3 regions of the Streptomyces sp. NPDC060035 genome follow, and region 2 is predicted to be linked to each of the others. Evidence: riboswitches for the same ligand, from Rfam matches in the RefSeq annotation. Region 2 holds a riboswitch; each other region holds the start of a gene.
The links. Region 2 has a riboswitch for cobalamin ahead of cobN (cobaltochelatase subunit CobN). Riboswitches for the same ligand answer to the same signal wherever they lie in the genome.
Positions count from the first base shown of each region.

Region 1: another riboswitch for cobalamin. It lies ahead of ACFWBQ_RS34745 (cobalamin biosynthesis protein); the one in region 2 lies ahead of cobN (cobaltochelatase subunit CobN).
Region 3: another riboswitch for cobalamin. It lies ahead of ACFWBQ_RS34140 (ABC transporter substrate-binding protein); the one in region 2 lies ahead of cobN (cobaltochelatase subunit CobN).

Region 1 covers NZ_JBHWVO010000037.1:6,956-16,930, forward strand. The annotation lists gene ACFWBQ_RS34720 (ZIP family metal transporter) at 1-314, shown strand, start outside; gene ACFWBQ_RS34725 (cobyrinate a,c-diamide synthase) at 335-1,681, opposite strand; gene cobO (cob(I)yrinic acid a,c-diamide adenosyltransferase) at 1,675-2,274, opposite strand; gene ACFWBQ_RS34735 (putative cobaltochelatase) at 2,274-4,313, opposite strand; gene ACFWBQ_RS34740 (cobyric acid synthase) at 4,310-6,052, opposite strand; gene ACFWBQ_RS34745 (cobalamin biosynthesis protein) at 6,049-6,996, opposite strand; cobalamin riboswitch at 7,126-7,253, opposite strand; gene ACFWBQ_RS34750 (hypothetical protein) at 7,416-7,637, opposite strand; gene ACFWBQ_RS34755 (anion permease) at 7,650-8,912, opposite strand; gene ACFWBQ_RS34760 (class II aldolase/adducin family protein) at 9,193-9,852, shown strand; gene ACFWBQ_RS34765 (alpha/beta hydrolase) at 9,921-9,975, shown strand, end outside.
Region 2 covers NZ_JBHWVO010000009.1:182,761-192,735, forward strand. The annotation lists gene ACFWBQ_RS17020 (precorrin-8X methylmutase) at 1-345, opposite strand, end outside; gene ACFWBQ_RS17025 (cobalamin biosynthesis protein CobG) at 414-1,691, opposite strand; cobalamin riboswitch at 1,994-2,145, shown strand; gene cobN (cobaltochelatase subunit CobN) at 2,177-5,779, shown strand; gene ACFWBQ_RS17035 (IclR family transcriptional regulator) at 5,859-6,617, shown strand; gene ACFWBQ_RS17040 (PP2C family protein-serine/threonine phosphatase) at 6,890-7,717, shown strand; gene ACFWBQ_RS17045 (MASE1 domain-containing protein) at 7,841-8,767, shown strand; gene ACFWBQ_RS17050 (hypothetical protein) at 9,250-9,975, shown strand, end outside.
Region 3 covers NZ_JBHWVO010000034.1:45,151-55,125, forward strand. The annotation lists gene ACFWBQ_RS34115 (GNAT family N-acetyltransferase) at 1-264, shown strand, start outside; gene ACFWBQ_RS34120 (ABC transporter substrate-binding protein) at 319-1,200, shown strand; gene ACFWBQ_RS34125 (carbohydrate kinase) at 1,304-2,251, shown strand; gene ACFWBQ_RS34130 (acyl-CoA dehydrogenase) at 2,301-4,208, shown strand; gene ACFWBQ_RS34135 (hypothetical protein) at 4,232-4,387, shown strand; cobalamin riboswitch at 4,495-4,679, shown strand; gene ACFWBQ_RS34140 (ABC transporter substrate-binding protein) at 4,710-5,774, shown strand; gene ACFWBQ_RS34145 (FecCD family ABC transporter permease) at 5,771-6,853, shown strand; gene ACFWBQ_RS34150 (ABC transporter ATP-binding protein) at 6,850-7,662, shown strand; gene ACFWBQ_RS34155 (PRC and DUF2382 domain-containing protein) at 7,742-8,734, opposite strand; partial or broken gene ACFWBQ_RS34160 (adenosylcobinamide amidohydrolase) at 8,977-9,701, shown strand; gene ACFWBQ_RS34165 (sulfite oxidase) at 9,851-9,975, opposite strand, start outside.

The sequences.
Region 1 (9,975 bases), on a different contig from region 2:
TCACCCATGACTTCGCCGACGGATTCAACACCTACACGATCACCAGCCTCTACGGGAACGCCCGCCGCAAGGCCCTCCTGATGCTGTACGCGGACGCCCTGGCCCCGATCGTGGGCGCGGCGACCACCCTGCTGTTCACTCTTCCGGAGGAACTGCTCGGTTGTTATCTCGGCTTCTTCGGCGGGGCGCTCCTCTACCTCGCCGCCGCCGAGATCCTGCCCGAGGCGCACCACGACCACCCGGCCCGCTCCACGCTGCTGTGCACCGTCGCCGGAGTGGGCTTCATCTGGCTGGTGGTCGGCATCGCGGAATGACCTGGGGCCTCTCGCCGTGCTCATGCGCGGCAATGCTCCACGAACCGGCGGGCCACGCCGGGCGACGCCGCCCAGTGCGTATGCAGATAGCTCGCGTGCACACCCTGCTGGACGAAGCCCTCCACCCGCCGTTCCGGCTGGTGCATGCCCCAGGCAGGGGTGGCACCGGCACCCGGCTCCAGCACGGTCCGGTGGAACTCGTGCCCGCGCAGCCGCGTCCCCGCCGCCGCCAGCACACTGTCGGACACCGCCACCGCCTGCCGGTAGCCGAGCGTCAGCCGCTCGGACATCCGGGCCGAGGCGTCCAGCACCCCGCACATCGGACGCCCGTCCAGCTCACGGGCCAGATACAGCAGCCCCGCGCACTCCGCTGCCACCGGGGCACCGGACAGGGCCAGTTCGGTCACCGCCCTGCGCAGCGGCTCGTTCGCCGACAGCTCCGGCGCGTACATCTCGGGGAAGCCGCCCCCGATGACCAGCCCCGCAGTGCCCGTGGGCAGCTTCTCGTCGCGCAGCGGGTCGAAGACCACCACATCCGCGCCCGCGGCCGTCAGCAGCTCGGCATGCTCGGCGTACGCGAATGTGAACGCGGCCCCGCCCGCCACGGCCACCACCGGCCGTACCCCCTCGACGGAATGCTGCTCCGGCTCCCACACCTCGTCGGGCAGCGCGGGCGCCGAACGGGCCAGCGCCAGCAGGGCGTCCAGATCGCAGCCCGCCCGCACCCGTTCCGCCATCGCCCGTACGGCGTCGACGGCCTCGGTCTGCCGCTCCGCCACCGGAACCAGACCCAGATGGCGTGAGGGCGTCACCACCTGCGGCGCCCGCCGCAGTGCCCCCAGCACCGGCAGGCCGGTCTCCTCGAGCGCATCCCGCAGCAGGGCCTCGTGCCGGTCGGACGCCACCTTGTTGAGGATCACCCCGCCGATCCGCACCTCCGGATCCCAGGAGGCGAATCCGTGCACCAGGGCCGCGACCGAACGGGACTGCGAGGAGGCGTCGACGACCAGGACGACGGGAGCCCGGAGCAGCTTCGACACCTGGGCGGTGGAGGCGAGTTCGCCCTGGCCCGAAGCGCCGTCGTACAGCCCCATGACGCCCTCGACGACCGCCAGGTCAGCACCGGCCGACCCGTGCGCGAACAACGGGGCGATCAGCTCAGGACCGCACATGTACGCGTCCAGATTGCGCCCCGGGCGGCCGGTGGCCAGCGCGTGGTACCCCGGGTCGATGTAGTCGGGGCCCACCTTGTGCGGGGACACGGCGAGGCCGCGCCCCGTGAAGGCCGCCATCAGCCCCGTGGCGACCGTGGTCTTGCCGCTGTTGGAGGCCGGTGCAGCAATGACCAGACGAGGAACACTCACCACTCGATGCCCCTCTGGCCCTTCTGGCCTGCGTCCATCGGGTGCTTGACCTTCGACATGTCGGTCACCAGATCGGCGGCCTCGATCAGCTTCCGGGGAGCGTTGCGCCCGGTGATCACGACATGCTGCGTCCCCGGGCGGTCGCGCATCACCTCGACGACCTCGTCGGTGTCGATCCAGCCCCAGTGCATCGGATAGGCGAACTCGTCGAGCACGTACAGCTTGTACGTCTCCGCCGCCAGGTCACGCTTGACCTGCTCCCAGCCCTCGCGGGCCTTCTCCTCGTTGTCCAGCTGGTTGTCCCTCTGGACCCACGACCAGCCCTCGCCCATCTTGTGCCAGTCGACGGTGCCGCCCTCGCCGCTCGCCCCGAGCACCTTCAGCGCGTTCTCCTCGCCGACCTTCCACTTCGCCGACTTCACGAACTGGAACACCCCGATCGGCCAGCCCTGGTTCCAGGCCCGCAGCGCGAGCCCGAAGGCGGCCGTCGACTTGCCCTTGCCGATGCCCGTGTGGACGAAGAGAAGCGGACGATTGCGCCGCTGACGTGTCGTCAGCCCGTCGTCCGGCACCGATACAGGCTGTCCCTGTGGCATTACGCGGCCCTCCCGGCTGCTTGTACATCCTTGACCAGCCCGGCGATCGAGTCGGCGCGCAGTTCGTCGAGCGTGACCGCGCTGCCCCCGAGATCGCGGGCGAGCTGTGCGGCGAGCCCGAGGCGTACGAACCCCGACTCGCAGTCCACGACGACGGACGCCGTGCCCTCGGCGGCATGCAGCCGGCCGGCCCGCGCGGCCAGCGCCACCGGGTCCGGACCACCGGTCGCCCGGCCGTCCGTCACCACGACGAGCAGCGGCCGCCGGGACGGATCGCGCAGCCGCTCCACCCGCAGTACGTCGTGCGCCCTCAGCAGTCCGGCGGCCAGCGGGGTGCGCCCACCGGTCGGCAGCGACTCCAGTCGCGCCGCCGCCGCGTCCACCGACGAGGTGGGCGGCAGCACCACCTCGGCGTCCTTGCCGCGGAAGGTCACCAGGCCCACCTTGTCCCGCCGCTGGTAGGCGTCCAGCAGCAGCGACATCACGGCGCCCTTCACGGCGCTCATCCGCTGCCGGGCCGCCATCGACCCCGAGGCGTCCACCACGAAGAGCACCAGGTTCCCCTCGCGCCCCTCCCGTGTCGCCTGCCGCAGGTCGTCACGCCGTACGACGAGACCGCGACCGGACCGCCCGCGCGCCCGCTGATGCGGCGCCGCCGCCTGCACGGTCGCCGCGAGGTGCAGCTTCGTCAGCGTGCCCTCGGGCCGCCGCGCCCCGGTCGTCCGCCCGTGCTCGGTACGCGCCCGGGACCGCCGCCCGGCCGCGCCCTCGCCGAGACCGGGCACGCTGAGCATCTTCGTACGGAACGGCTCCGAGGCACGTACGGGCTGCTGTTCCCCGCCGCCGGCCGGCGCGGGCGCCTCGGGACGGCCGGTACCGGGACCGTTCTCCGCGTCGGGACCGTTCTCCGCGTCGGGACCGCTCTCCGTGCCCGGACCGCCCTCCGCGTCGGGACCGCCCCCCTGAGGAGGCAGACCACCGCCACCGGGCCCGTCGGGCTCCGGATCGTCATCGCCCCCGTCCGCGTCGTCGGCCGCGTCCCTGAGGGTGTCGTCCAGCTTGTCCTCGTCCAGCCCCGGGGCGTCGAAGGGGTTGCGGCGCCGCCGGTGGGGGAGCGCCAGGAGTGCGGCCCGGCGCACGTCCTCGGCGGTGACCTCGTCGCGCCCCGCCCACGCGGCCAGCGCGGTCGCGGTGCGGGCCATGACGATGTCGGCACGCATGCCGTCGACCTCGAACGCGGCGCACGTCGCCGCGATCTGCCGCAACACGCCGTCCCCGAGGACCACTTCGGGCAACAGGACACGCGCGGCGGCGATCCGTGCCCGCAACGCGCCCTCCTCCTGCGCCCACCGGGCGGCGAACCCGGCCGGATCGTCGTCGTACGCGAGCCGCCGCCGCACGACCTCCACCCGCTGATCGGTGTCCCGGGAGGCCGCCACCTCGACGGTCAGGCCGAAGCGGTCCAGCAACTGCGGGCGCAGCTCACCCTCTTCGGGGTTCATCGTCCCGACCAGCAGGAACCGCGCCGCATGCCGTACGGAGACGCCTTCGCGTTCGACGTACGAGGCACCCATGGCCGCCGCGTCCAGCAGCAGGTCCACCAGATGGTCGTGGAGCAGGTTGACCTCGTCCACGTAGAGGATCCCGCGATGCGCGTCGGCCAGGAGCCCCGGCTCGAAGGCCTTGACCCCCTCCGAGAGCGCCCGCTCGATGTCCAGCGCACCCACGAGGCGGTCCTCGGACGCGCCGACGGGCAGCTCCACGGTCCGAGCGGCACGCGACACGCCGGTCCCGGTCTCATGCGGACCATCGGGACACGCCGGGTCGGGCGCCACCGGATCGCACGAGAACCGGCACCCGGAGACCACGGACACCTCAGGCATGAGCGCGGCGAGCGCCCGCACGGCGGTGGACTTGGCGGTGCCCTTCTCGCCCCGCACGAGAACGCCGCCGACGGCCGGACTGACGGCGTTCAGCAACAGCCCGAGCCGCAGGTCGTCCTGCCCGACGATGGCGGTGAAGGGATACGGGGTACTCACGGTGCCTCCTCTGTCACGTGCACAACTGCTCCGGCCCCATCAGGCGTCCGCCCTGCGAGATCGAGCCCGTGGGGCGTGCGCCCCGCGTCCCGGGGCACCACATCGGATCTGTCCGGCGCTCGATGACCGGGGTCCGGGGCGGAGCCCCGGTCAAGGGTGGGGGCGGGGTGGGGAACAGAGCCCGCCGCAGGCGTCCCCGCCCCCACCACCGGCCCCTCCGCCCGCGGTGCCCCCGGCGGCACGAACGGCAGCCCGCTCGGCGCTCCCGCCTCGATCAGCCGCCACAACGCATCCGTATCCGCATGCTCCTCGACAAGATCCCCCAGCCGGTCCAGCTGCTCCTCCCGCAGCTCCGAGAAGCTCGTGTCCGGAGCCGCCACGAACCGCCGCCCGGCCGCCAGCGCCACCTCCGCCAGGAACCGGCGCCTGAACGCATCGCTCTCCAGCGACCCGTGCCAGTGCGTCCCCCACACCGAGCCCACCCGGCATCCGTCCAGGAACGGCTCACCGCCGCGCACATCGGCGACCCCGTGATGGATCTCGTACCCCTCCACCGGCTCTCCGAGCGCCGACCCGACAGGCCGGCCCAGCACCTTCTCCCGGCCGAACCGGATCCGTACCGGCAGCAGCCCGAGCCCGTCGACCAGCCCCGCCCGCGACTCCACCTCGTCCTCGATGGACTCGCCGAGCACCTGGAACCCGCCGCAGATCCCCAGCACCGGAAGCCCCTCGGCGGCCCGCCGCAGCAGCGCGTCGGCCAGCCCCCGTTCGCGCAGCCACGCCAGTGCCTTCACGGTGCCGCGGGTACCGGGCACGATCACCAGGTCCGCGTCGGCGAGCTCCTCGGCCCGGTCCACGAACCGCACCACCACACCCGGCTCGGCCGCCAGCGCGTCCACATCGGTGAAGTTCGACATCAGCGGCACGGCGCACACCGCGACCCGCAGCACGTCCTGCCCGTGCGGCGGCGCGACAACGGACTCCCGGACGGCGCCGCGCATCGACACCCGCAGCCCGTCCTCCTCGTCGATGCCGAGGCCGTGGGTGAACGGCAGCACCCCGTACGTACGGCGCCCGGTGAGCTCGTACAGCATGTCCAGGCCCGGCTCCAGCAGCGACACATCGCCGCGGAACTTGTTGACGAGGTACCCGGCGACCAGCGACTGGTCCTCGGCGCTCAGCAGCGCCGTCGTACCGAAGAACGACGCGAACACACCGCCCCGGTCGATGTCCCCGACGACCAGCACCGGGAAGCGGGCGGCCCGCGCGATACCCATGTTCACGATGTCCGTGCGCCGCAGATTGATCTCGGCCGGACTGCCCGCCCCCTCGCAGATCACGGCGTCATACGTGCCCCGGAGCTGCTCCAGGCAGTCCACGACCGTCCCGAACAGTGCTTCCTGACGGCCCCCGTGATAGCCGCGCGCACTCATCTCGCCGACCGGCTTCCCCATCAGGACCACCTGACTGGAACGGTCACCGCCGGGCTTGAGCAGCACCGGATTCATCAGGACGCTCGGCTCCACCCGGGCGGCCTGCGCCTGCATCGCCTGGGCGCGGCCGATCTCCGCATCCTCGCGGGTGACGAACGAGTTCAGCGACATGTTCTGCGCCTTGAACGGCGCGACCTTCACCCCCCGGCGCACCAGCCACCGGCAGATTCCCGCCGTGACGACGCTCTTGCCCGCGTCCGAGGTGGTTCCCGCGACCAGCAGCCCGCCGCCCTGTCCACCGCTCATGCCCGACCCTTCCGTCCTGCGGCCAGCCGCGCGGCCGCACACACGCCGAGGGCCAGCACACTCACCCGGCGCGACAGCCGCACCGCGCGTTCGATGTCCGTGACCCGCACGTCCCGGCCGCTCTCCCCGTTGAGTACGGGCCGGTGCTCGACCCGCCCGCCGTACGCGAGTGTCCCGCCGAGGCGTACGCCGAGCGCACCCGCGAACGATGCCTCCACCGGGCCCGCGTTGGGGCTCGGGTGCTTGCCCGCGTCGGCCCGCCAGGCCCGTACGGCCTCGCGCGGGCGCCCGCCGGCGGCCACGGCGAGCACGGCGGTGAGGCGGGCACCGGGCCAGCCGACCAGGTCGTCGAGCCGGGCCGAGGCCCAGCCGTAGCGCCGGTGGCGCGGCGACCTGTGGCCGACCATGGCGTCGAGGGTGTTGACGGCCCGGAACCCGACCAGGCCCGGGACACCGCCGATGGCGCCCCACACCAGAGCGCCGACGACGGCGTCGGAGGTGTTCTCGGCGACGGACTCCACCACCGCACGGGCGATCTGCTGGCCGTCGAGGGAGTACGGGTCACGGCCGCACAGATGCGGCAGCCGCTCCCGGGCCACCTCGATGTCACCTGCGGCGAGCGCACCGCCGATGGCGCGGGCCTCCCGGCCCAGCGACGTACCGCCGATGACGGACCAGGTGGCGGCGGCGGTCAGTGCCACCGCCGCGGCGGGGCGGTTGTGTACGGCACGGGCGGCCAGTGCGGCGGCGCCCGCGGCGCCTCCGGCGCAGACCAGCGCGTGCAGGGCGCCCCAGCCGCGGTGATCGCGCCACAGCCGGCTCTCGACACCTGCTGCGGCCTGCCCGAAGGCGGCGACGGGGTGGCCCCGGCGGGGATCACCGAGCAGCAGGTCGCCGATCAGACCGGCGGTGGCGCCGTACGCGAAGATGCGGTCGGCTCGCACGGTTCAGCCGGCCGTCGTGCCTCGAAGGACCTTCGCAGCGGGTGACACAGGGACCGACGCACGGCAGCCAGGCATGGCAGATGTCCTTAACTCAGGGTCCGCGCCCTGGTTCGACGTGACCGGCGACGAGAGTCTCCTGGCTTCCGGATCCGCAGTTCCCCCGGCCTTCCAGTCCGTGATGGACCGTGACTTCCGTGTGGGGGACTGCTCCCCGGTGACAGTGGCGGGACCGCGCCGGATTCGCACCGGCTTCCTCTCCTGTCGCCGTAAATGGCACCGGCAGTCCACCACGCCCCGTGAACGCCCGTCAACCTGCCGTTGACCTGCAGGAGCGCAGTGTGCGCAGACGCACATCGGGCCGGACACACAGGTGGTGTGTCCGGCCCGATGTGACGAGGCGGCGGGGAAGCGCCGGGTGGTCAGGCGACGATCAGGTAGATCCCGTAGGCGACCGCCGCCGCGCACAGCCCGAAGCAGGCGTACGCGCCGGTGCGCGCCAGCGTGAGAGATCCGCCGGCCGGAGCCGTCGACGCCTGCTTGGAGAGGCCGATGATGCCGAGGGTGAAGAGGCCGACCAGCGCGACGGTGACCACGAGGCTGACGCCGAAGACGGAGGCGAGAGCTGCCCAGTCGATGTTCATACGGATCTGTCCTTACACCGTGGCCGGTCGGGCCGGGTCGGCCGGGGTTCCGGCCGCCGGGGCCGGGGCCGGAATGGTGGTCTTGAGGTCCGGGATGCCGGAGCCGACGGGCGGCGGGCTGACGGCCGCGATGGCGGTGGTGACGACGCCCGCGGGCTCGGCGTCCGTCGCGTTGACGTTGGTGTGGTCGACGGGCTTGCGGCGCGACAGCATCCAGATGGCACCGGAGCCCGAGACGAGGAGCACGGCGACCACGCCGACACCCCAGGGGCCCTGCTTGGTGAGGAATTCCGCGCCCGCGCCGACCAGACCGGCGGCCGGCAGGGTCAGGCCCCAGGCGATGAACATGCGGGTGGCGGTGGACCAGCGGACCACGCCCCCCTTGCGTCCGAGGCCCGCGCCCATCACGGCACCGGAGCAGGACTGGGTGGTGGAGAGGGAGAAGCCGAGGTGCGAGGAGGCCAGGATGACCGTGGCCGCGCTGGTCTGGGCGGCGAAGCCCTGCGGCGGCCTGAGGTCGGTGAGGCCGCTGCCCATGGTGCGGATGATGCGCCAGCCGCCGAGGTAGGTGCCCATCGCGATGGCGAGACCGGCGGAGGCGATGACCCAGACCGGCGGGTTGGAGCCGGGGGCGAGGACGCCGCCGGTGACCAGGGCCAGGGTGATGATGCCCATCGTCTTCTGCGCGTCGTTGGTGCCGTGGGCGAGCGAGACGAGACCGGCGGAGGCGATCTGGCCGGCCCGGTACCCCTTGGCGGTCGACTTCAGCTGGGCCTCGTCGGTGATCTTCCGGTTGAGGCGGTACGTCAGCTTCGTGGCCAGCAGTGCGGCCAGACCGGCGACGAGGGGGGCTGCGATCGCGGGCAGGAGGACCTTGGTGACGACGGTGCCGCCGTTGATCGAGGACCAGCCGGCCGACATCACCGCGGCGCCGATGAGGCCGCCGAAGAGTGCGTGGGAGGAGCTGGAGGGCAGACCGACCAGCCAGGTCATCAGATTCCACAGGATGGCGCCGACGAGCGCCGCGAAGATGACCTCGGTTCTGAGGCCGTTCTCATTGATGATCCCGCCGGAGATCGTCTTGGCGACCTCCACCGACAGGAACGCGCCGACGAGGTTGAGAACGGCGGACATGGCCACCGCTGTCTTGGGCTTGAGGGCGCCGGTCGAGATGGTGGTGGCCATCGCGTTGGCGGTGTCGTGGAAACCGTTCGTGAAATCGAACACGAGAGCTGTCACGATCACGATCGCGAGCAGCAGCGTGATGTGTTCCATTTACCCAGGCAATCGTTCGACGTCAGTGGCTGTAGGAACGTAAGCAACCTGGATGAACGGAAGATGAACTGAGCAGGGCGGTGCGGTGACTCCAAGCGCGAATAGCCATTCCGCTTGTGTGCGCGCGGGGGTGGCCCCGCAGCCACGCGGCGCTGCGGGGACCGGCCGTCACCGGGTTCCGGGGCACGCACGGTCTGCCGGATTTGCCCCATTGAAGAGACTTCGGTCACGTGCTCCGCAACGGATCGGGCCGAACGGCCCGTCGACCTAGGATCTCCGCATGAGCGATCAGCATCAGGACGCGATCGAGCGGGTGTGGGACGGTGTCGTCGCGACGGCCCGCAGGACGGCTGCGGACGGGCTGGTCGTCGGTACCTCCGGCAATGTGTCGGCGCGGGTCGGCGGCGTCGTCCTGGTCACCCCCAGCGGAGTGCCCTACGACCGGCTGGGCCCCGGAGACGCGGTCGGCGTCGACCTCGCAGGCCGTCAGGTCCTCGGCGACATGACCCCGACCAGCGAGCTCCCCCTCCACCTGGCCGTCTACAACAACAGCAACGCCGCCGCCGTCGTGCACACCCACGCGGTCCACGCCACGGCCGTCTCCACCCTCGTCACCGAGGTCCCGCTCGTGCACTACGCCGCCGCCATGCTCGGCGGCCCCGTCCGCACCGCCGCCTATGCCCGGTACGGGACGCGGGAGCTCGCCGAGAACATGCTCACCGCACTGCGCGACCGCACCGGCTGCCTGCTGCAGAACCACGGAACGGTCACCTACGGGGACACCCTCGACGAGGCCTACGACCGCACGGCCCAGCTCGAATGGATGTGCAGGCTCTGGCTCACCGCGAGTTCCGTGCCCGGCCACCACCCGACCCTGCTCTCCCCGGCCCAGCTGCGAGAGGTGACGGACGCCCTGAAGGGGTACGGCCAGCCCGGCTGAGCCCGGGTCCGGTACCGGACGGCCCCTCCCCGCTGGCAGGCCGCGCCGCTGCCCAGGACACTGAAGCCGTGCGCCCGGCAACAGCGGCGGCAGCGGCCGTCACTACGATCCTCGGCGTCGGTG
Region 2 (9,975 bases):
GCTGCGGGTGGTGCCCAGCTTCGCGGCCAGCTCCGGAACGGCCGGGTCGGACAGGGTGCACACGACCTCGTTGGCCGCGGGCAGCCGCTTACGGGTGACACCGCTGGCGACCATGGCCACGTCGCACAGGATGGGTGCACCGGACCGCAGTGCCGCGCGGGCGTCGGCCACGGCGTCCGGGGAGAAGGCGAGATCGCGTACGAGGTCGACCATGCCGCAGGCGTGGATCATGCGGACGGCGACCTGGCTCACATCGGCGGGCAGCCCTGCCAGATCCGCCTCCGCGCGGATGGTGGCGAAGGACTGGCGGTAGATCGCCGGTCCGTCCTTCTCGTACTGATGCACAGTGCTGTCGCTTTCTTCATCGGGTTGGTGGCCGGCGGCCAGACACAGGTGAACGGGGTGATGCACGGTCAGGTGCGTGGGCTTCGCGCCGCTGCCACCGCGGCGGCGAGCGCTGCAGGGTTGTTGCGGACCGTCGCCGTGGCGTCTCTCCGGTCCCCCGTCACGTGGGAGATCCGGTGTCCGTCCGGGGTGGCGACCACGTCGATCCATTCCCCGTGCGGATGGCCGCACCGGCGTTCGCACCCGGACCAGTACACAGGCAGCCGTCCCGCGGGTCCGACGGCGGCCCCCGCTTCGGCCCGCACGTCGGCCAGCGACTTGGCACAGCCGGGCCGTCCGATACAGGCCCCGACACCGGCCCACGGCGATCCGGGCCCGGTGATCAGACCGGCCTCCGAGAGGCCGGCGAGCAGGTCGTCCGCGTGATCCGGCGCGACTCCGGTGACGACGACGCCGCGCCACGGGGTGAGCCGCAGTTCGCCGGCGCTCGACAGGAGCCGCCAGTGATTCCGGTCCAGGCGTCCCAGCGGTACGCCGACGGACAGCGCGACGTCGCGGTGGCGGCCGTGTACGGGGCCGAGGGCCGGCCGGAGGGATGCGCGAGGGCGGGGGTGACGGTCCGTCGACACGGCGGTACCGGTCTGCCGCAATCGTCGTACGACATCGTCGGCCAGTGCGGCGGCGCCGTCCGGCAGGTCCTTCACCCGCCAGGCGTCGGGTTCCGTGGCGGCGTCCAGAAATGCTTCGGCGGCCAGGAGTGCGGCGCGGGGCCCGTCGGCGGCCGGGACACGCAGGACGGTGTCCGTGTCCCCGACGCGCAGCATCGCATCGCCGTCGTCACGGGCCAGCAGAGTGAGGTCGGCGCCGAGGGCGTCCACGTCACCGCGGCCGTCGTCGAGTGCGAACAGGAACCGGCCGGAGAGCGCGGCCGCACGGTCGCTTCCGCACAGCAGCCGGTCCAGTCCGGTCAGCCACGGTCCGACGTCCGCGGCCCCGAGACCGTCGAGCCCGGCCAAGGGGGAGGCGACGATGTTGCGTACCCGCTCGTGGCGTTCGGAGGGCAGCAGCCCGGCCCGGCTCAGCAGCCCGGCCAACTCCGCACCGCAGTCCGGGGCGAGCCCGCGCAGCTGCACATTGCCGCGCGAGGTGAGATGCAACTCACCGTCGCCGAGTCGCCCGGCGGCTTCCCCAAGCGCGTCCGCCCGCCCGACGGTCAGCACCCCGCCGGGTATGCGGACCCGCGCCAGCGCACCGTCGTCCGCCCGGTGCAGACGCAGTGTTCCGGGGCAGGCATCACCGCCCGGAGACCGGGGCGGGACGGCGGATGGGGGCATGGCGGCGAGCATACCGACCGTGACCGCAGCACAGCCCTACGGTCACTGTGACCTGCAGGACACCCACCGGGGCGGACCCGGAACCCGGGCGCGGACCCGGAACCCGGGCGCGGACCCGGAACCCGGACCGGAACCCGAACCGGACCCCGGAACCCGGACCGGAACCCGGGCCGCGTCCGGTTCCGCGTCCGCGTCCGGCCAGGTGTCCCGAGCGACGCCCCTGCCGAGTCTGCCTCCGGGCGGAAACCGGCCCGTCGAGGCGCCCGAGGACACATCCCGACCAGGGGCATCTCGTCACGCCCACCGGCCTGCCGCCTACTATGCCTAGCGGCGGTCCGTTCGGCCCGCCATCGCCAGACGGCGACATGGGAGGAAGCCCGGTGAGATTCCGGCGCGGTCCCGCCACTGTGAGCCCGGCCGAAGGCCGGGCGAGTCAGGAACTCCTGCCGTCCGACACCGCCCGGGGCGTGGACACCCCGAGGAAGGGCTGACGCCGCATGATCCTGCTCCTGTCGACGTCCGACACCGACCTGCTCAGCGCCCGCGCCTCGGCAGGCCCGGTCAACTACCGCTACGCCAACCCCTCCCGGCTCTCCGTCGAGGACCTCCCGGAGCTGCTGGACGGCACGGACCTCGTCGTCGTACGCCTCCTCGGCGGCGTACGGGCATGGCAGGACGGCCTCGACCAGGTGCTGGCGACCGGTCGCCCCGTCGTCGTTCTGACCGGTGAACAGGCCCCCGACGCCCAGCTGATGGCCGCGTCCACCGTCCCCATCGGAATCGCCGCCGAGGCGCACGCCTACCTCGCGCACGGCGGCCCCGCCAACCTGGAGCAGCTGGCCCGGTTCCTGTCCGACACCGTGCTGCTCACCGGCCACGGTTTCGAGCCGCCCGCCCCCGCCCCCGCATGGGGCCCGCTGGAGCGGACGGCCCGGGAGGACATCACCGGGCCCACCATCGCGGTGCTCTACTACCGCGCCCACCACATGAGCGGGAACACGGCGTTCATCGAGGCCTTGTGCACCGCCGTGGAGGACACGGGAGCCCGTGTCCTCCCGCTGTACGTCGCCTCGCTCCGTACCCCCGAGCCCGAACTCATCGACGAACTCCGGGCCGCCGACGCCATCGTGACCACCGTCCTCGCCGCGGGCGGCACCAAGCCCGCCACCGCGTCCGCGGGCGGCGACGACGAGTCCTGGGACGCGGGCGCCCTCACCGGCCTCGACGTACCGGTGCTCCAGGCGCTCTGCCTCACGAGCCCGCGCGCCGCCTGGGAGGAGAACGACGAGGGCGTGTCCCCGCTGGACGCCGCCACCCAGATCGCGGTGCCGGAGTTCGACGGCCGCCTGATCACCGTGCCGTTCTCCTTCAAGGAGATCGACGAGGACGGCCTGCCCGCGTACGTCGCCGACACCGAGCGTGCGGCACGGGTCGCCGGTATCGCCGTACGGCACGCCCGGCTCCGCCACATCCCGGCCGCCGAGAAGCGGATCGCCCTCGTCCTGTCCGCGTACCCGACCAAGCACTCCCGCATCGGCAACGCGGTCGGTCTCGACACCCCCGCCAGCGCCGTCGCCCTGCTGCGCCGACTCCGCTCCGAGGGCTACGACTTCGGGCCCGAGGAAGAGATCCCCGGGCTGGTCTCCGGTGACGGCGACGAGCTGATCTACGCGCTGATCGAGGCCGGCGGCCACGACCAGGAGTGGCTCACCGAGGAACAGCTGGCCCGCAACCCGGTCCGGATTCCCGCCGCCGACTACCGCCGCTGGTTCGCCACCCTGCCGGCCGACCTCCGCGAGGCCGTCGAGCGGCACTGGGGCCCGGCCCCCGGTGAGATGTTCCTCGACCGGTCCCGCAACCCCGAGGGCGACATCGTGCTCGCGGCCCTGCGCCGCGGCAATCTGCTGATCCTCATCCAGCCGCCGCGCGGCTTCGGCGAGAACCCGATCGCGATCTACCACGACCCCGATCTGCCGCCCTCGCACCATTACCTGGCCGCCTACCGCTGGATCGCCGCGTCCGCCGACGACAACGGTTTCGGCGCCGACGCGATGATCCATCTCGGCAAGCACGGCAACCTGGAGTGGCTGCCCGGCAAGAACGCCGGCCTGTCCGCCGCCTGCGGCCCCGACGCCGCGCTGGGCGACCTGCCGCTGGTCTACCCGTTCCTGGTGAACGACCCGGGCGAGGGCACCCAGGCCAAGCGCCGCGTGCACGCCACCCTGGTCGACCACCTCGTGCCGCCGATGGCGCGCGCCGAGAGCTACGGCGACATCGCCCGCCTGGAACAGCTCCTGGACGAGCACGCCCAGATCGCCGCGATGGACCCGGCGAAGCTCCCGGCGGTCCGCGCCCAGATCTGGACCCTGATCCAGGCGGCGAAGCTCGACCACGACCTGGGGCTTCAGGACCGGCCCGAGGACGAGGGCTTCGACGAGTTCATCATGCATCTCGACGGCTGGCTCTGTGAGATCAAGGACGTCCAGATCCGCGACGGGCTGCACGTTCTGGGCGGCGCCCCGGCCGGCAAGGACCGCGTCAACCTCGTCCTCGCGGTCCTGCGCGCCCGCCAGATCTGGGGCGGTACGACGTCGCTGCCCGGCCTGCGCGAGGCGCTCGGCCTCGACGAGTCCGCGGCCACCCGCACCGCCGCCGACGAGATCGAGGAGCAGGCCCGCACTCTCGTCCAGGCGATGGAGGACGCGGACTGGGACCCGGCCGCCGTCGCCCGCGTGGCTGCCGGGCAGCCGCAGGCCGTCGCCGACATCCTCGACTTCGCTGCCAAGGAGGTCGTGCCCCGCCTCGCCGCCACGACCGATGAGCTCGACCACACGGTCCACGCGCTGAACGGCGGCTTCGTGCCCGCGGGACCGTCCGGTTCCCCGCTCCGCGGTCTGGTGAACGTCCTGCCGACCGGCCGGAACTTCTACTCCGTCGACCCGAAAGCGGTCCCGTCCCGCCTCGCCTGGGAGACCGGCCAGGCCCTCGCCGACTCGCTCCTGGAGCGCTACCGGGCCGACAACGGCGACTGGCCCACCTCCGTCGGCCTGTCCCTGTGGGGCACCAGCGCGATGCGCACCGCGGGCGACGACATCGCCGAGGCCTTCGCCCTGCTCGGTGTCCGCCCCGTCTGGGACGACGCCTCGCGCCGCGTCACGGGCCTGGAGCCGATCCCGTACGAGGAGCTGGGCCGCCCCCGTATCGACGTCACGCTGCGCATCTCCGGCTTCTTCCGGGATGCCTTCCCGCACACCATCGGCCTGCTCGATGACGCCGTACGCCTGGCGGCCTCCCTCGACGAGCCCGCCGAGCGGAACTTCGTACGGGCCCACACCCAGGCCGACCTGGCCGAACACGGCGACGAGCGGCGTGCCACCACCCGCATCTTCGGGTCCCGCCCCGGGACGTACGGTGCCGGGCTGCTCCAGCTCATCGACTCCCGCGACTGGCGCACCGACGCCGACCTCGCCGAGGTCTACACGGTGTGGGGCGGCTACGCCTACGGCCGTGAGCTCGACGGGCGACCGGCCCGGGACGAGATGGAGACCGCGTACAAGCGCATCGCGGTCGCCGCGAAGAACACCGACACCCGTGAGCACGACATCGCGGACTCGGACGACTACTTCCAGTACCACGGCGGCATGGTCGCGACCGTACGCGCGCTGAAGGGCACGGCACCCGAGGCGTACATCGGCGACTCGACCCGCCCCGAGACGGTCCGCACGCGCACCCTGGTCGAGGAGACGTCCCGGGTCTTCCGCGCCCGGGTGGTCAACCCGAAGTGGATCGAGGCGATGCGCCGACACGGCTACAAGGGCGCCTTCGAGCTCGCCGCGACGGTCGACTACCTGTTCGGGTACGACGCGACGACGGGCGTGGTCGCGGACTGGATGTACGACAAGCTCACGGAGACGTACGTCCTGGATCCGACGAACCGCGAGTTCCTCCAGAAGGCGAATCCCTGGGCGCTGCACGGCATCGCGGAACGCCTGCTGGAAGCCGAATCCCGCGGCATGTGGGCCGAGCCCGACCCGGCCGTGCTCGAAGCGCTGCGCCAGGTCTTCCTGGAGACGGAAGGCAACCTGGAGGGCGAGGACTGAGGCGCCCGCCTCAGCGTTCGCGGCAGGGGCGGATCCGGTACATATTGCCTCTCGGCAGAACCGGGTCCAAGCTTGTGGAATGGGTGATCAGGTCGGCCCCACGCCAGTCGCGGCTGTCCAGCAGGCCCTCCGCCTGCTGGAAGCGGCAGGAGCGCACGAAGGCGGCGTTCCCGCGGATCAGCTGGCGAGGGAGGCCGGGCTGCCGTTGGCCACCGTCCACGATCTGCTGCCCGCGCTCACTCATGACGGCTATCTGAGGAAGCTGGACGACGGCGGGTTCGTCATGGGTGACGAGCTGTACGAGCCGCGCTCGGAAAGCGGTGCGGACGGGCTGCTCACGCGCATCCGCCCCACACTCGCCTCGCTGCGGGACGAGGTGTCGGCCGCCGCCTACCTGACTTTCTACGAGGACGGCGAGATCCGTATCGCGGAGATCGTCGACGGGCCGGCGGCACCGCGGGTCGACCTCTGGGTGGGATTCAAGGACGCCGGACACGCCACGGCGCTGGGAAAGTGTGTATTGCGCGAACTGGACGACGAGGCGCGCGGCGACTATCTCTCCAGGCACGACCTGGCCGATCTCACGCCCCGCACGATCACTCGACGGGAGGACCTCGTGCGGCAGCTCGAATCCTCGCTGCCCGCTCCCGTCGTCATGGACCGGGAGGAGTACTCCCTCGGCACGCTCTGCATCGCGGTGCCCGTGTACAACGGGGACAAGCTCGGCTCGCTCGGAATCTCCTTCCGGTCGGACCGGATGTACCGGACCAGCCAGGTACGGGAGAGGCTGCTGGCGTCGGCGGAGCGGGTGACCAGAGGGCTTTCCCTCACCCTGTGAGGATGGTCGTGGCGAACAATGGTGGGGCAGTTGGTGATGATGGCTGGGGGCGTGGGCCACGCTCCGGTGCTGCCTGGCCGCCCCTGGTGACGGTGGGGTGGCAGGTGTCTCCGCCTTCGCAGCGCCTGCGGTGGCCGGTCAGGTGCGCAGGCCCATGACGGCGGAGTGGATCGCACTCCCGCTGCGGCCGGGCGGGTGTCGGCCGTCCGCGCCGGGTGGCGGCGACCGGGCTAGGGTTTGACCAGGGGCGAATCGGAAGCCGCAGGAATGTCATGTACCGACACCGCAAAGCGCCGGACAGCACCCAGGAACTCCTCCTCACCCTTGGGCGTCTTGTCGATCAGGCATTGGAGAACATCAGGCTCCAGCGTGCCCGGGCGGAGCTCGGCATGGCGCTGCAACGGCACATGCTCCCTTCCGAACTGCCCGATTTTCCGGGCGTCCGACTGGCAGCCCGGTACTCGCCCTCGCAGGACGGTCTGGCCGTCGGCGGTGACTTCTACGACGCCTTCCCGATGAGGGACGGGGTGGCGGGGATGGCCATCGGTGATGTGCAGGGTCACGGAGTGGAGGCCGCTGCCTTCATGGGAGAAGCTCGTGCAAGTCTGCGGGCCCTCGCCAGTGTCACGGTCGACCCCGGGGAGGTGCTGGCCTGCGCCAACGACTTGCTGATCTCGCTCGGCTGCGACCTCTTCACCACCTGCTGCCTGCTGAGCTTCGTACCGCAGAGCGGCGATCTCGGTATCGCCAGGGCCGGTCACGTCCCGATGGTGTGGGGCACCGACACGGGCGATTCGGGTGTGTCCCTGGACGCCGGCGGGGTTCCTCTGGGGATTCTGCCCGACCAGAGCTACCCGGTGGTTCATCGACGCCTGACGCAGCCCGGTTACCTCGTCCTGCTGACCGACGGTGTGGTGGAGGGACCGGCCTACCCGATCGAGGAGGGTCTGGCGGAGGTGGCCAGGCTGGTGGGCGCCGGACGTGGTGTCGGCCCCGACGTCCTGGCGTCGCGGGTGATCCGGGTCGCGGACCGCACCGGACACAATGACGATGCCGCCGTTCTCGTAGTCCGCCACGACGGTTCTCCGGACGCCCGGTAGCGACGTACGGCCCGTCGGCGGTGCGGTGGTGTCGGCGCGTCCGTCCGGCCCGGACCGCTCGGTGTGGTGTCTGATGCTGATGTGGTGGACAGCTCACAACTCAGGCGGTACAGAACCACTGCCTTGACGATTCTGGCGGTCGCCGCCCTCTACTACGCGACCGCCCGCCTGGGGCTGCTCCAGCAACTGGTGCGCGGCCAAGTCACACCCCTGTGGCCTCCCACCGGTATTGCGGTCGCCTCCCTGCTCCTGTTCTCAGTGCGGGTCTGGCCCGGCATCGCCGTCGGCGCCCTCGCAGTCAACAGCTCCATCGGCCCCACGGCCCTGTCCGTGCTGGCGATCGTCGTCGGCAACACGCTCGCCCCGATCTGCTCCTACCTGCTGCTGAGCCGTGCCGGTTTCCGCAACGACCTCGACCGCTTGCAAGATGCACTCGCCCTGGTCTTCCTCGGCGCCCTGGGTCCCATGCTGATCAGTGCGACCATCGGCAGCAGCACCCTCTTCCTGTCAGGGGCACTCCCGGCCAGCGGCTTCTGGCCCACCTGGTCGGTGTGGTGGACGGGCGACGCCATGGGCGTGCTGATCGTCACCCCCTTCCTGCTCGTGGCCCGGTGGGCCCGGTGGCCACACGCCGTCGGCCTCCTGGTCTGGGCCGAGGCGGCAGCACTGACGGCGTGCACCCTGACCGTGACCTACCTCGCGACCAACGCCGGCAGCTCTTCCCTGCTCTTCCTCGTTTTCCCTTTTCTGATCTGGGCCTCGTTCCGCTTCGAACGTGCAGGCGCCGCACCATGCGCCCTGGCCGTCTCCACGCTCGCGATCCGCGCCTCCGGTCGGATGACCGGCCCCTTCGCCCACCACGACCTCCTCACCAACATGGTCACCCTCCAGGCGTTCAACGGCACCGTCTCCCTCACCGCCCTGCTCCTCACAGCGGTCGTTTCCGAACGGAACCGCACCCACGAAGAGATTCAGCGCCTGTGCGTGCAGCTCGCCGAGGCGGCCGCGCACCAGGACGCGGGATCTCGCCGTGCTCCCCCCGAAGCCTGAGACCGCAGCTTGTGCAGTCACCGGACCCGACGAGGACGGCCGTAATCGCCAGGCCGCCGGCCGCGGCGTACAGGCCGTCCGGCCCTCGACCGGGCAAGGCCCCGCCCCGTCACATTCTTCAGCGCGCTCCTGGCCGGCCGCCTCCTGCCCTCGGCCCAGCTCGCCCGAATGCGCTCCACCGTCCCCTGGTGGTGGGAGTGGTGACGTGACGCCATCATCGAATGAGCCCCTCCCGGAGGGCCGGGAGAGGCACTGGCCGCGCGACCGGCGGAGCGGGGCGCAGACGGAGCGTCGCCCCCGGCGGTGAGCCGGAGAGCGCGCGGCGAGCGGGAGCGAGCCGCCTTGATGACGTAGGGAACGTTGTACCTCGCGAGCCCGCGACGCCGGCCCTGTACCCAGCCGGCTTGCAGCCGTCGACCTGGCCCGTGTCGCGATCAGAACGCGTGCGATCATGCTGTTCGCCGACACGGCAAGGAGGGGTGATGGCCGGCGTAACGGTGACGGTCTGTCTGCCGGCCGAGGCCGCGGACGATGTGGAAGGGGCGCTCGCGAAGGCCCTCGCGCCCTTCGACTCCGACTCGGGAGACAACCCTGTCAAGCGTGGCATGTGGGACTCCCGCCGCATCCGCGGCGGCAGCAACGGCAGGGGTTTCGCCGTCGCCCCCGGACACGCAGACGATCCCCGGCTCGTCCATGACGACCCTGCATACGACGGCACACCCCGCCCCAGTGCCCCGGGCGTCTGCGCCGGAGGACCGCGCGCACTGCTCGATTTCTCCCAGCCGCAGCTTGCTTCCGAGCGTGCTGCCGCCGCCTCGTGGGATCTGTGGCACAGCCTGTCCGCGGTACACCCTGCGGCCGTTCCCCTCGCGGACTTCGTGGACCGCTGGCGAAACGATCCCGCCGCATTCCCCGGTGACCGGTGGGCAGACGCGATGTTCTTCGCCTACCGGGCCCAGCCGCTGATCGGGGCGTACCTCGACCACCCCTTCAGCCTCGACCTGGGCTACCTGGGTTTCCTGGGCGACAGCGATCCTTCGGAGCACCCCGTCATCGGCTACGAGGGAACCCGTGCCGCGTACATCCGAGATCACACGTGGACCGAACCGGCGAAGACGGATGTACTCACTCTGGATGGCTGGTGGCTGGAGGTGTACGAGCACGGCATGGAGGCCGTCCACGCCTTCTGCGAGCCTGAGCTGTGCCTG
Region 3 (9,975 bases), on a different contig from region 2:
GGACACCCGGCGCACCTGCACATCGACCTGCTGCCGCCATGGCAGCGCAAGGGGTACGGAAGGGAGCTGATGGGCTTCTTCCTGGACGCGCTCCACGCCAAAGGCGTCCCGGCGGTCCACCTGTCCATGCTGACGTCGAACATCCCGGCCAGGGCTTTCTACGACCGGCTCGGATTCCACGAGATCGAGGTCCCGGATCCGGGGCCGCTCGCCTATCTGGGGCGTTCCACGGAGGGTAGGGGCGGCGACGGGCTGGGCAGGTAGTCAGGTGCGAGCCCTGGTGAGGGCCGGGGCAGTCGGTGCGGAGGAGTGAGACACGTGACGGAGCAGGGTGCGTGGAGGTTCGCGGACGACCGGGGGCAGCTGCTGGCGGCGGAGCTGCGCCCTTCGCGCGTGCTCGCCTACGTCCAGGCCGGGGCGACGCTGTGGGACCACGGCGTACGCCCGGAGGGGATCTTCGGCTCCGGCCATGACGGTGCGACGCCCGACCGGGCGAAGACCGGCTCCCTCCCGCTGGATGCCGTCGACTACCGGGGTGCGGGTGCCGGCCTGGATGTGGAGACCCTGTTACGCGGACGGCCGGACCTGGTCGTGGCCGTCAGCTACGGCCACGGCCAGGTCTACGGGCTGGACCCGGACACTGCCAAGCAGCTGGAGGAGCGGGTCCCGGTGGTCGTGATCGACGTGGGTCAAGCGCGCACACTGGACCGCATAGCCGAGCGGTTCGCCGAGCTGGCGCACTCGCTCGGCGCTGAACCGGCCCGGGGTGTCGCGCAGGACCTGGAGGCCGCCAGGGAACGGCTGCGCGCTGTGGCCGCAGCCGTTCCGGACGGCCCGCGGGTGGTGGCCCTGTCACCGGCCGGCCAGGAGCAGACGCACATCGCCCGCCCCCCGCTGTGGCCCGAACTGCGCGTCCTGGCCGAGCTCGGGGTCAACCTCGTGTCACCGGCCGCGGGCGGGGGAGTCAACTGGTCCACCACCGACTGGGCGGAGGCGGCGGCGCTGCGGCCGCACGTCGTCCTCGCGGACGTCCGGTCGAACGCGACCCCGCTCGGCGAGATCGGCGCACCGAAGTGGCGGGCGGCCACGGAGGAAGCGCGGATCGTCCCGTGGAACCCGGAGCCCCTGTGCAGTCCACAGGCCCACGCCCGCTTCCTCGCACTGGTGGCGGACGCCGTGGAGGGTGTACGGAACGGCTGAGCAGGTTCCCCCAGAATTCTGCAGAATCGACGGCAGTGTGTCCGGCAGCCACCGCGTGCCGGGGCACCTCCGTCGGCGCCACCCCCCCCAGGAGACCTTCCTCATGCTCGACAGACTCGCTCTGCTGGTCATCGGCGAATGCGTCGCCGACATCGTCCGGGCGCCGGGCGCGGCAGACCAAGTCCACGCGGGCGGCAGCCCGGCGAACGTCGCGTACGGTCTGGCCCGGCTGGGCCGGAGCACCACCTTCCTCACCCAGCTCGGCCAGGACGCGAACGGCCGGCTCATCGGGGACCATCTGGCCTCGGCAGGGGTCCGTGTGCGCACCGACAGGAGCAGCGCGCCCACGCCGTCCGCCGCCGTCACCCTGGACGACACGGGCCGGGCCACGTACACCTTCGAAATCACCTGGTCGCTGGCCCCGATGGCACCGGAGCGGCCGCCGCACCATGTGCACACCGGGTCGATCGCCGCCGTCATGGAGCCAGGGGCAGCAACTGTCCTTGCCGCCGTCGAATCACTCCGGGCAGCCGCGACCGTCAGCTACGACCCGAATGTGAGGCCGGAGCTGATGGGAGATCATGCCGAGGCCGTAGGGAAGGTCGAACGCTGTGTCGCGCTCAGCGATGTGGTCAAGGCGAGCGACGAGGACCTGGCGTGGCTGTACCCGGGTGAGACACCGGAGGAGGCAGCCGAGCGGTGGCTGCGCTCCGGCCCCGCGGTCGTCCTCGTCACTCGGGGAGCCGACGGGGCGCTGGCGGTCCTTCCCGGTGCGACGGTGAGCATCGACGCGGTGCCCGTCCGGGTCGTCGACACCGTGGGCGCGGGCGACGCGTTCATGTCCGGCACCCTGCACGCCCTGGCAGCGCAGGGATTGCTCGGGGAGGGCGGCCGTGCACGGCTGCGTTCACTCGACACGGAGACGCTGGGCGATGTGCTGCGCCACGCGGTGGCATCGGCCGCCGTGACCGTGGCACGGGCCGGCGCCCTTCCGCCCGACGAGGAGGAGCTTGCGGCCGGACTGACCGGGGCACCTGTCCCAAAGGCTTGAGGATGCCGTCGCCGGTGTCCTCCCGCCCGCCCCGGTCGTTTACTCCTTCATGACCGTGACCCTTACCGACACCGTCCACCCGTCCGCAGCCGATCTGCTGACCGGAGTCCTCCTCGGAGCGGACTTCCGCCGGGAGCACGGCTTCTGGCAGCGGCTGATCAGCACAGAACCGTTTCGCCGGCCCGGGGGCGGCACCCCCGACGAGCGCCTCCGTCTCGCCTACGACCGGTTGCGGATCCTGAACAGGTCCCTCGACAGCGGAGCCCGCCTCGCCGCCGACCCACGCGCGCTCGCCGCCCTGCACGAGTGGCTCGGCCCGGTGGACCCCGCGCTCACCACCGTGGCGGGCATCCACTACAGCCTCTTCCTCGGCAGCCTCCTCGACCACGACGCCGGCACGGACCGCGACCTGTCCGACTATCTGGGGATGCGACGCATCGGCACCTTTCTCTGTACGGAGGTGGTCCACGGCAACGACGCGGCGTCCCTGGAGACCACCGCGGCGTACGACCGTGAGCGCGACGGGTTCGTCCTGCACACCCCGCACGCGGGGGCACAGAAGTTCATGCCCAACACCAGCCCGGCGGGAGGACCGAAAACGGGGCTGGTCGCCGCACGTCTTCTCGTCGACGGTACGGAACACGGGGTACGCCTCTTCCTGGTGCCGCTCACCGACGACGCCCAGGCGCTTCCCGGCGTACGGATCCGGCGGTTGCCGGCCCGGATGGGCAGCCCCGTGGACCACTGTCTGACCTCGTTCGACCGGCTGTTCGTGGGGCGGGACGCCCTGCTGGGGGACCGCAGAGGTATCGGCGGGGACTGCGTGCTCAGCAGTACTCCCGCCGACCGGCGGCGCCGCTTCCTGACGTCCATCGGCCGTGTGACTCCCGGGAGGATCTCCATGAGCGCCAGCGCGGTGGGCTCCGCCCGCGCGACGCTTGCGGTCGCCGTCCGCTACGGCGGCCATCGCTTGATCTCCGGTGCCCGGGGCACCGGGCGGATTCCGGTGAGCGCCCACCGGACCCACCACGGGCCGCTCGCCTCGGCCATGGCCACGGTCTTCGCCATGAGCCTGCTGCACCGCAGGGCCCTCGACCGGTGGGAACGCTGCACCGATGAGGACAGGGCGGAGGCGGAGCGGCTGGTGGCGGTCGCCAAGGGATGGATCACCTGGAAGTCCCGCGCGGTGATCGTCGAGTGCCGTGAACGCTGCGGCGCCCAGGCGCTGTTGGAGAACAACGGCATGACGGAGCTGGTCACGGGAGTCGAAGGCGCCATCACGGCCGAGGGCGACAATCTCGCCGTCCACGCGAAGGCGGCGGCGGACATGCTCTTCGCCGCCGGACCGGCTCCGGGGGACACCTCGCCGGACCGGGCCGGAAACACCTCGGCGGACGGGGCCGGGAACACCCCGGTCGACCGCACCCCCGGTGAACTGGCCGACCCCCGGTTCCTCGGCAGGCTCCTCGCGGCGGTGGAGGAGATCTGGTTCACCCGTGCCAGGAAAGGTGCGCTCCGGGCACCGCACGGTGACGCGCTCGCGCGGTGGAACGCGGCCTCCGGGGCCGCGCTGCGCGGCGTCGAGGCCCACGCGTACCGGCAGGCGGCCGAAGGCTATGCCGAGGCGCTGGCCACGCTGCCCGAAGGCGCCGCCCGGGAGCGGCTGGCCGAGCTGGAGCGGCTGTTCGCCCTCGAGTGGGTGGCACGCAACAGCGGGGATCTGCTGGTGGCCGGTCTCCTGACCGCCGAGCAGGTCGACGAGCTGCCCGAGGCCACCGAGGAACTGATCGCTGCCGTCGCCGCACACGCACCCGAACTGGTCGAGTCCTTCGCGCTGCCGGGAGAGCTGCTTGCCGACTGGCCGATCGCAGGACCGGACTACGCCGACGCGTACGACGACCCGGAGGGCCCCTGGCGCAAAGGCCCGGCCGAGCCGTCGATGCCGGCCGCACTGTGAGCGACCGACGAGCCGGCCGCACTGTGAGCGCCCGACGAGCCATCCGTACGCCACCCGGTGGTGCGGCCGGGGCCCGGCGTGTGCGCGAGGCCGTCGAGATCCTCGGCCTGCGGGCCGTGCTGCTCGCGTACTGGGGCACGACATCCGTGCTCGCCCGCCGGCGCAGACACCGCAGGTGAGAGCCGGAGAATCGGTTCGCCGCAGGTCCTGACCCAGCAAGGGGCCGGTGCGGGGGGACGCCCCACCCGTCGTACCGGCCACGGCCCCAGGTCTCCGTGCCGCTGCGTGATAGCTTGCAGAAGCCAGTCACACTCCAAGTGGAGTCAGGGAATCCGGTGCGAAACCGGAGCTGACGCGCAGCGGTGAGGGGGACGGGCGGGGCCACGGCCACTGGACACCCTCGGGGTCCGGGAAGGCGTCCCGTCCGGATGAACCCGAGTCCGAAAACCTGCTGGCACCCGCTCCCGTACGGGGAGCGGTGCTCGGTACCGGGCTCCGCGCATGAGCCCCAGGACGCAGAGGGACCCATTGCCACCGATAGCCAGCACCGTACGCCGAACCGCCCTGCTCACGGCGGGACTTGTCCTGCTGTCCGGGTGCGGCGACGGCGAATCCGCCGCACCGGCGCAGGACAGCAGCGCCGGGTACCCCGTGACGCTGAAGAACTGCGGACGCACCGTCACCGTCCCGGCGGCCCCGCACCACGCGGTCTCCCTGGACCAGGGGTCGACGGAGATCCTGCTCTCGCTCGGCCTCGCCGACCGGCTGGCGGGCACCTCCACCTGGACCGACCCGGTGATGAAGGGCCTGGAGAAGGCCAACGCGAACGTCCCCCGTATCGCCGATAACCGGCCCTCCTCGGAGAAGGTTCTCGACAAGGAACCCGACTTCATCAGCGCCTCGTTCGAATCGACCCTCGCCAAGGGCGGCGTCGCGCCCCGCGAACGGTTCGAGGACCTCGGGGTCCCCACCTATGTCTCGCCGGCCGACTGCACGGCCAAGGACAACAGCGGCAGCGGCGACGGATCCCGTACGAAACCGCTGACCATGGAGAGCGTCTACACCGAAGTACACGATCTGGCCGAGGTGTTCGGAGTCAAGGAACGCGGTGACGAGCTCGTCGACCGACTCCGGGCTCGTATCGGCAAGGCGACCGCCGGCATCGAGTCGTCGGACGCCACCCTGCTCTACTGGTTCGCCAACGCCGAGGCGCCCTACCTCGCGGGCTGCTGCGGAGCGCCCGGCATCATCACCGAGGAGCTCGGCGCGAGGAACGTCTTCGACGACACCCACGAGGAGTGGCCCCGGATCAACTGGGAGACCGTCGCGGACCGCAACCCCGACGTCCTGGTCATCGGTGACCTGACCCGCAAGTCGCAGACCGCCGAGAGTGCCGAGAAGAAGATCCAGTTCCTGGAGTCCAATCCCGCCACGAAGAACATGGACGCGGTCCGGCACAAGCGCTACGTCCTCCTCAGCGGCCAGGCCCTGAACCCCTCCATCCGTACCGTCGAGGGCGTGGAGCTCGTGGCCGCAGGGCTGCGCACCTTCGGGCTCGCGGGGTGACCGACACCCAGCAGGCCGCAGGCGTACGTGCACAGAAGGCACCGGTACCCCGAGCGTCCGGCGTCCGTGTCCTGCGCGACGGCCTCCTGTGGAGCTGCGGGACGGCTCTGCTGCTCCTGTCCGTCGCGGTCGCCGTCACCATCGGGCCCGCCCGGATCTCGGTCCCGGACGTGTGGTCCGCGGTGGCGGCCCATCTCGGTCTCGGGGACTCGCAGCTCACCCCGATCCGGGACGGCATCATCTGGAACCTGCGCATGCCCCGCACCCTGCTCGCCGCGGTGTGCGGGGCCGGACTCGCGGTATGCGGCACGGTGATGCAGTCCTTGCTGCGTAACCCGCTCGCCGACCCGTTCGTGCTCGGTGTCTCCTCCGGGGCGTCCACCGGAGCGGTCGTGGTCGTCATCCTCGGGGCAGGTGGGGGAGCGGTCTCGGTCTCGGCCGGTGCCTTCATCGGGGCCCTCTGCTCGTTCGCCCTCGTTCTGCTGCTCAGCCACACGCTCGGCGGGACGACCGACCGGGTCGTCCTCTCCGGTGTGGCGGCCATGCAGCTCTTCTCCGCGCTCACCTCCTTCGTCGTGATGACCGCTGCCGACGCCGAGCAGACCCGCGGCGTGCTGTTCTGGCTGCTCGGCTCCCTGAGCGGGGTCGGCTGGACCGATGTGTGGATGTGCGCCGCGGTGCTCGCCGTGACGCTGCTGATCTGCCTCGGACACGCCCGTACGCTCGATGCCTTCGCATTCGGCCAGGACGCGGCGGCCGCCCTCGGCGTCCATGTCGCCCGCACCCGGATCGTGCTGCTCTGCACGACGGCGCTGCTGACTGCGGCGCTCGTGAGCTCGGCGGGCGCCATCGGCTTCGTCGGCCTCGTCCTGCCGCACGCGGCCCGCGCGCTGACCGGTTCGGGCCACCGGCGCCTGCTGCCGGTCACCGCGCTCGCGGGGGCGGTGTTCCTGGTCTGGGTCGACACGCTGGCGCGCACCGTCCTCGACCCGCAGGAGGTGCCGGTCGGAGTGGTCACCGCCCTCATCGGGGTGCCCGCCTTCGTGCTGGTCCTGTACCGGACCCGGAGGACCTCATGACCGCCGCCACGGCCGAGGGACTGCGGGCCGAGCGCGTGACGCGGGAAGCGGGCGGGCGGATCGTCCTCGACGGCGTGGACATCGCGCCTCCGCCCGGCGCCACCGTCGGACTCCTCGGACCGAACGGATCCGGCAAGTCCACACTGCTCCGCATCCTGGCCGGCGTCCTCGGGCCGGGCGCGGGAGTGGTCACCCTCGACGGCCGCAGCCTCGCGGAGACCGGCCGTCGCACGGTCGCCCGACGCGTCGCCGTGGTCGACCAGCACGCAGTCACCCAGGTCGAGTTGAGTGTCCTGGACGTCGTACGCCTCGGCCGCATTCCGCACCGCCGTGCCTGGTCGGCGCCCGGCCGCGAGGACGAGGACGCCGTGCGCGAGGCACTGGAACGCACCGGTCTCGCCGATCGCGCCGAGCAGTCCTGGCACACCCTGTCCGGCGGTGAGCGCCAGCGCGTCCAGATAGCCCGTGCACTCGCGCAGCAGCCGCGCGAACTCCTCCTGGACGAGCCGACCAACCATCTGGACATCCAGCACCAACTGGAGCTGCTGTCCCTGATCTCCGCCCTGCCCGTCACCGCTGTGACGGCGCTGCACGACCTCAACCTGGCCGCGATGTTCTGCGACCGGATCACCGTGATGAAAGAAGGACGGGTGGTCGCCTGCGGAACGCCCGCGGAGGTGATCACCGGGGAACTCATCGCCGACGTCTACCGGGTACGGGCGGTGGTGACGCCGGACGGGCCGGACGGCAGGCCTTCGGTGCGCTTCCTGCCGGGGCCGCTGCGGGCGTCCCGGCCTTCGGATGACTGATGGCGAAGGGGCGGGCCCACAGTCGTCCGGGGCCGCCCCTCGCTGCTGTCGCGCGGCCTGTCGCCGCTGAGTGAGGGGGTCAGCGGCGGCGTCCCTGGCCGAACTCGCCGCCCGTGTCCTTGCCGCTGCCCATGTCCTTGCCGTCCGCGTAGTCGATCTTCTCCTTGCGGAGCTCGGCGGAGACTTCCTTCTGTTCGGTGACCTTGTTGGTTTCGAGACGGACCCGCTCCACCGGGACGGCCTCCTTACGGACGGTGGCGCGCTCTGCGTGCAGGGTGACTTCGACGTCCTCTTCGCCGATGCCCGTCGTACCGGTCGACTTCTCGCCCGGCCGCATGGGTTCACGCACCACGCGTACTTCCTCGTGGGACACCGGCACCGTCCGGGTGACGTTCTCGGTCACGACGTACTTGTGCAGGTGTGCCTTTCCGCTCTCGTACTCCTCCGTACCGACGAGGAGCTGTTCCTCGGAACGGACCATCTCCTCCCGGCCTCCGGCGCCTGCGGCGGACCGTTCGGCTCCGGCTCCGGCGAGCGGGCGCGACGTGGAGGACGTCTCCGTGTCGCGGTGCCTGCCCATGCCGGCGCCCGTGGTGGCCGCTGTGCCCGTGGCACCGGCCGTTGTCGCCTTGCCCGTTGGCTTGGTGCGGGCCGCCGCTCCGGCCGCTCCCGCCGCTCCGGCGGCACCCATGGCTGCCGTTCCGGTGCCGGACGTGGTGCGCGCGTCGCCGCCCATGCCCGCGTTGGCTTTCCTGGTCAGGCCGTAGTGCCGATAGAGCTCCTCCTCCTCGGCCACGGAGAGATGCGCGTCGGCGTCCACCCTGGGGGCACCCTTGACGCGGTCCTTCGCGTGCGAGACATGCAGGTCGGAGCCCACGCGGCGGGCTCCGGCCAGTGGTACGAAGCTCTCCTTCATGCCGAACATGCCGGTCTTGACCGTGATCCAGTCGGGCTTGCCGGTGTCGTCGTCGACGTACACCCGCCCTACACTGCCGACCTTCTCGCCGTCACTGTCGTAGACGGTCAGACCGTCGAGTTCTCCGGAATCCGTGAAACCGTCAGCGGCTCCCATGGCCGATTCCTCCTCGCCCGGGCGCGTCCTGTGGGTGGGTCCAGCAGGGGAGGCGCGTCCGGTTTCCATCGCGCCTCACCCGGTTGGACGCTGCAACTTCCCGGCTCGGGCAGGGGGCGGCCCAAAGGACCCGGGGTCGGCGGTGGCCCCGCGCAGCGGCTGTGTCGGCCCCTGCGAAGCATTACGCCATTCGGGTGAGCACCCTCCTGGGTGCACCGGAGATGCGGCCCCTCCCCACACGTATGATCGACGCGCCGTTGCCGACCGTCGGGCGGCCTGTCCTCGGGGGTGCTGCGCCATCGGTTCCGTACGTATCCGCCTCCCCGGACAGCGCGGGGAACTGCTGGCCAGGCAGGAGGACGGCCTCCGTCTTCACCACCTGGTCTGGCGGCTGGGACCCGGCTGGCGGGTGTGCAGCAGCGCCGTCCTGGGCGGCGGTATCGGACCGCGGGCATGGATTCTCAATGCGCAGGTACCGGGCGGATACCCAAGGCCGGACCCTGACCGGCACCTCGCCGAGATCGCCGCGGCCGAGGACCTCGGCGGCCCTGGGGCCGGTCTGATGACGGCCGCGGACGTCACCGCCTGCACCGTCGCGGCCGACGGGGGCGTCACGGCCACCGTCACCAGCGGCCTCGGGGTACGGGGATGGGCCGCGGCCCCGGCCGCAGGCACAGACGGCCCACTGCCGCCCGGCACGGTCAACATCGTCGTCACCGTCCCGGTGGCCCTCTCCGACGCCGCCCTGGTCAACGCCGTGGCAACGGCCACCGAGGCCAAGGTCCAAGCGCTCGTGGACGCCGGACTCGACTGCTCGGGCACCCCCACGGACGCCGTGTGCATCGCCGCGCCCGACCCCGGGGCGCAGGCCGGGGAACCCTTCGGCGGCCCGCGCTCGCGCTGGGGATCACGACTCGCCCGGGCAGTACACCGCGCCGTTCTCGAAGGGGCACTGCGGCAGGCTTGAGTCCCGTCGCCCGGGCGATCGGTTCACCCGTGCGGAGGCGGCCGGACACGGCTGCCCAGGACATGATCGCCATGGACTATGCGGACGCGGCTGCCCAGGACGTGATCGCCCCGTACTGTCCGGGCCGCGCCGAACCGCGAAGGGCAGCGTCATGCGACCGTCACCGGGTGCCGCACCACCGCGTCGAAGAGGTAGCCCTGCGTGTTGTGGGCCGTCGTCGCCGGCTGGGTGCGGCCCGACCGGTCCGTCGCCCGTGCGAGCAGTACGGCGGGCC